Regions from separate parts of the Pseudomonas sp. S34 genome, predicted to be linked through region 1. Evidence: riboswitches for the same ligand, from Rfam matches in the RefSeq annotation. Region 1 holds a riboswitch; the other holds the start of a gene.
What was found. A riboswitch is a leader RNA that binds a small molecule or an ion and turns the genes downstream of it on or off. The one in region 1 is predicted to bind cobalamin.
Positions count from the first base shown of each region.

Region 2: it holds a riboswitch for cobalamin, as region 1 does, so the genes downstream of both, cobO (cob(I)yrinic acid a,c-diamide adenosyltransferase) here and PspS34_RS15710 (CbtB-domain containing protein) in region 1, are expected to answer to the same signal.

Region 1 is NZ_CP019398.1:3,517,986-3,520,372, reverse strand. It holds gene PspS34_RS15720 (cobalamin biosynthesis protein) at 1-134, opposite strand, end outside; gene PspS34_RS15715 (CbtA family protein) at 131-838, opposite strand; gene PspS34_RS15710 (CbtB-domain containing protein) at 850-1,041, opposite strand; cobalamin riboswitch at 1,163-1,389, opposite strand; cobalamin riboswitch at 1,601-1,814, shown strand; gene cobW (cobalamin biosynthesis protein CobW) at 1,917-2,387, shown strand, end outside.
Region 2 is NZ_CP019398.1:1,773,299-1,775,685, reverse strand. It holds gene PspS34_RS07830 (cobyrinate a,c-diamide synthase) at 1-512, opposite strand, end outside; gene cobO (cob(I)yrinic acid a,c-diamide adenosyltransferase) at 509-1,120, opposite strand; cobalamin riboswitch at 1,202-1,436, opposite strand; gene PspS34_RS07820 (hypothetical protein) at 1,590-2,174, shown strand; gene PspS34_RS07815 (sorbosone dehydrogenase family protein) at 2,241-2,387, shown strand, end outside.

The DNA.
Region 1 (2,387 bases):
GCCTTGATTTCATGACGGGCAATCTGGTGCGCCTCCAGCGCCTGATCGAGCAGCGCCAACAACGTGCTGACGGGGCAGCCCCGTTGGCAGCCCAGACCGACCACCAGGGTCGGCGCTGTGCTGACGTCAGTCATGCGTTGTATTGACCATCGCTTTTGCGACGGAACAACCAGGCGCTGATCAGGCCCAGGGCCAGCCAGAATGCCACGTTGGTCAGTTGCGAAGCGATTTTGAACCGGGTTTCCAGTGCCTCTGGAGCAAGCATCGAATGCACCTCCGGTTGCGGCGCGCCAATCACATGGGGAACGGCGAGGATCGCCGCGCCGAGGACTTTCATCAGCCAGTGACGGCTGAACACGATCAGCGCAATACCGACGGCGGTGGAGGCGGCGGTACCGACCCACCACAGTTGCCGTTGTGCCAGGTCGGCGGCGGCAGTGCCTGGCAATTCAGGCGGCAGGCCGAGGGTCGGGGCGAGCACGAAGGTCGCGTAACCGGCCAGGCCCCAGAGCAGGCCTTGAGAGGTTTTGGTCGGCGCACGCAAGGTGTACAGGCCGGCCAGCATCAGGGCGAAACCGACCGCCACCACCAGGTTGCCACCGGTGGTCGACAGCACGCGCTGCCAGCCGTCTTGCGGCTCCCAGGCTTGAGCATCATGAGTGTGGGCAGCCACCGCACCGTCGGCGTGTTCATGCATTTCAACAGCGGCCGGTTCGGCTTTTTCGTAGGTCTCGGCCTGCAAAATCAGCGGGGCGACCCAGAAACTTTGCAGCAGGGTCAGCAACAGGGCGGCCAGCAGCCCGGTGAAACCTGCGGTTTGCGCAATACGCTTGATCATGTCGACAGCTCTCAATGGCACGGGAACGCGGAGCTGTGACGGGTATCGTGGGCGGCGTTGTGCACCGCTTCGATGTGCGAGAAACCGGCGAAATACACAAGGCACGCGCCCAGGATCGACGCGCAGACGGCGGCGGCCAGACGTTGAGTCAGGGTTGAGGTGGTGCTCGCGGCTGTGTGTTCGGCGCTGCTGATGATCGACATGGCGTTTCCCTCTGGTCTGTCAGCGGGGAATTAAGAGCGCATGTAAAAACCCGCACGACCAGGCGCGCAAGGTTTCAAACAGCGCCCGCCCACCGCGGGTTTGTTGGTTCAGTGATCGTACTGGTCACTTTGTGTTGCGGGCCGGTCTCCGGGCTCACGAGGGGCAAAGGCTTGCGCCTGGACCTGAAAGCATCACCTTCCCATGCCGCAGTGGCACAGTGGATCTGACGCTTCGCTCGCTTACCGTTGCGGGGGCAGCACCGGACTGACATGGCTTAAGAGTAAAGCACATGATTCACCGGTTTCCCGTTTCACCCTGTGAAGGGCACCCGTAACAAGGTGTGTAGGAGAGCATGGGCGGGGGTTGGGCGTCAATTGGCAGGGGTTCTCGTTTGAGTTTCTGTGGCGAGGGGGCTTGCCCCCGTTGGGCTGCGAAGCGGCCCCCTTACTTTTATCCAGACAAAGCGTGCACTCTGGATTTGCGACGGCTTCGCCGCCGAACGGGGGCAAGCCCCCTCGCCACAGGGATCGCAAGCATTGACCCGCCCCAAGACCATGCGTAGCCTTGCGCTTTCGAGGTTCTTCGGCGTTTGTCGAAGCTAAGAAGGGAACGCGGTCAATGCCGCGGCTGCCCCCGCAACTGTGAACGGTGATGTTCGTTGCCACGCCACTGCTGACTCAATTCATGAGGCCGGCGGGAAGGCGCAGCGAATGCCAGGCTCAAGCCCGGCACACCGTCAGCCAGGAGACCTGCCTCGTCACAGATTCTCACTTTCAACCGGGCGGGGTGATCCGGTGGCGAACTCTTCAGGTAATCGCGTGCGCGTTGCCGGTCGTCGTCCCGTATGCCCGCCAGCTTAGCCATAGGGCATCCGATGAAAACACTGGCCAAACTCCCCGTCACCATCGTCACCGGCTTTCTCGGCTCGGGTAAAACCACGCTGCTGCGCCACATGCTCGACAACGCCCAGGGTCGCCGCATTGCGGTGATCGTCAACGAATTCGGTGAATTGGGCATTGATGGCGAAATCCTCAAGCAATGCTCCATCGGTTGCACCGAAGAAGAAGCCAACGGCCGTGTCTATGAACTGGCCAACGGCTGCCTGTGCTGCACCGTCCAGGAAGAATTCTTCCCGGTGATGCGCGAACTGGTGGCCCGTCGCGGCGATATCGACCACATCCTCATCGAAACGTCCGGTCTGGCACTGCCAAAGCCGCTGGTGCAAGCCTTCCAGTGGCCGGAAATCCGCAGCGCCTGCACGGTAGATGCGGTAATCACCGTGGTCGACAGCCCGGCCGTGGCCGCCGGCACCTTCGCCGCGTTCCCGGATCAGGTCGACGCCCAG
Region 2 (2,387 bases), 1.7 Mb from region 1:
CAGCGCAAACCCTCAGTCAGGCTACCTTCGAGCAGTTGCGCATGGCGCAGCGTGCCGACACGATTGGCCAGCACGCCGGCGAATGGCAAGTCCGGCTGATAACGCGCCAGCCCCAGGGCCAATGCGCCAAAGGTCTGGGCCATGGCGGTGCCATCGATCACCCCCAGCACCGGCACACCGAAATGCCGCGCCAGATCGGCGCTCGACGGCGTACCGTCGAACAACCCCATGACGCCTTCGATCAGGATCAAGTCGGCTTCAGCGGCGGCTTCCCACAGCAACCGGCGACTCTCCTGCTCGCCGACCATCCACATGTCCAACTGATACACCGGCGCACCGCTGGCGCGCTCGAGGATCATCGGATCGAGAAAGTCGGGCCCGCACTTGAACACTCGGACCTTGCGCCCCTGATTGCGATGCAATCGGGCCAGTGCCGCGGTGACGGTAGTCTTGCCCTGGCCAGAGGCCGGCGCGGCAATCAGTACCGCCGGACAGTGCCGAGGCTGACTCACAATTCGACGCCTTTCTGCGCTTTGATCCCGGCTTGGAAGGCGTGCTTGATCACGCCCATTTCGGTGACGGTGTCAGCCATCTCGATCATCTCCGGCTTGGCGGCACGACCGGTGACCACCACGTGTTGCATCGGCGGTCGGGCCTGCAAGTCGCTGAGCACCTGATCGAGATCGAGGTAGCCGTGCTTGAGGGCGATGTTCAGCTCATCGAGCACCACCAGACCGATGGACGGATCGCGCAGCAGTTGCTGCGACACCGCCCAGGCCGCTTCGGCGGCGGCGATGTCGCGCTGGCGGTCCTGGGTTTCCCAGGTAAAGCCTTCGCCCATCACATGAAAACGCACCTGCTCGGGAAAGCGCCGGAAGAACAACTCCTCCCCCGTACTGTTGCGGCCCTTGATGAACTGCACCACGCCGCATTGCATGCCGTGCCCCATGGCGCGGGCAAGCATGCCGAAGGCCGAACTGCTCTTGCCCTTGCCGTTGCCGGTCAGCACCAGCAGCAGGCCACACTCGTTTGGGGAATTGGCGATGCGCTCGTCGATCACGGCTTTTTTGCGCTGCATGCGCGCCAGGTGGCGTTCGTCACGATCGGGGGTATCAGTCATGGGGGAGCTCTCCGTTGAGGCAGGAATAACGGCGGGCAGGCACAAGAATAGAAGGCAACAAGCCTGGCATCGCCCACCGTGATGCCGCTGGATGAATCAGGCCGGTCTCCGGGCTCATGAGTGGCCGCGGGGCCAGACCGTGCGCCTTCCCGCATCAAATCGACACAGTGGCATCACACACAGTTTTCACTCATTTACCGTTGCGGGGGCAGCGCCGGAATTGCGGGCCTTCAACCAACAGAAGGACTCACTCACCGGCTTCCCTGTTTCACTCTGTCGACCCAAGCCACAGAGCACCTGAAACAAGCCGCGAAGGTTAGAGGGTTGGGGGTGGAGCGTCAATTAAAGCCGGGAGGCCATCGACCGAATAACTGCCATCAATCAATAAACTGACGTCAATCTTGTGCCACGCTCCCAGCAGTGATATCAAAGAGCCACAACCTCACAACACAACAACAAGGGTGAGCCCATGCAAGGCATGATCATCAGCAATCCAAAGCTGGAATTCCTGCGCCCGGTGCTCGAACGCTGGTTCGAATGCATCGACCGTTACAACGCCGTCCGCGGTGATGGCGACACACCGTACTGGCACGACGAGAAGGCCAATCTCGGACTGCTGTCTGCCGCCGCCTGGATGGCCGAGATGGTCACACTGCAACAGACGCCCACCCGCAAGCAGACCGAAGAAGGCGAACGCAACAGCCGCGCCGACCTGCTCCTGGCCTCGCCCGAAACCCGCGCCTACATCCAGACCAGCCAGCGCTGGCCACGGGTCAACGGCCTCAATCTGACCCAGGCCCTGCTCGACATCGCCAGCGATGCCAAGCGCCTGAGCCACGCCAGCGACCTGAAACTCGGCTGCCTGTTCGTCGCCCCGCAAAAAGCCCAGCAGGGCGCCACACCGGAAGAGCTCCAGGACATGGTCGACGACCTGCAAAAGGAACACAGCTGCGCTGTCGCCTGGTATTTCCCTTATGCCTACCGCAAGTTGCGCAACGAAGCCGGCAACTATCACCCCGGCATAGCAGTGCTGTTCAAGGAGGCACGTGGCTAAGGGTTGAACCATCGGACGACAACGCGCCTCTATGATTAGAACAAGGCACTCATAGGGAAGCCCCGTATGCGCACGCCCCCGCTCGTTCTCGTTATCGCGTTCTGCGGAGGGCTCGCCGCTTGTGGCGGGACCGCCCGCCTGCAAGTCTCCGACGGCACCGGTCCTTCTCCTCAACTGCCAGAACCCGACAAAACCCTGATCCCGACCGTGAAC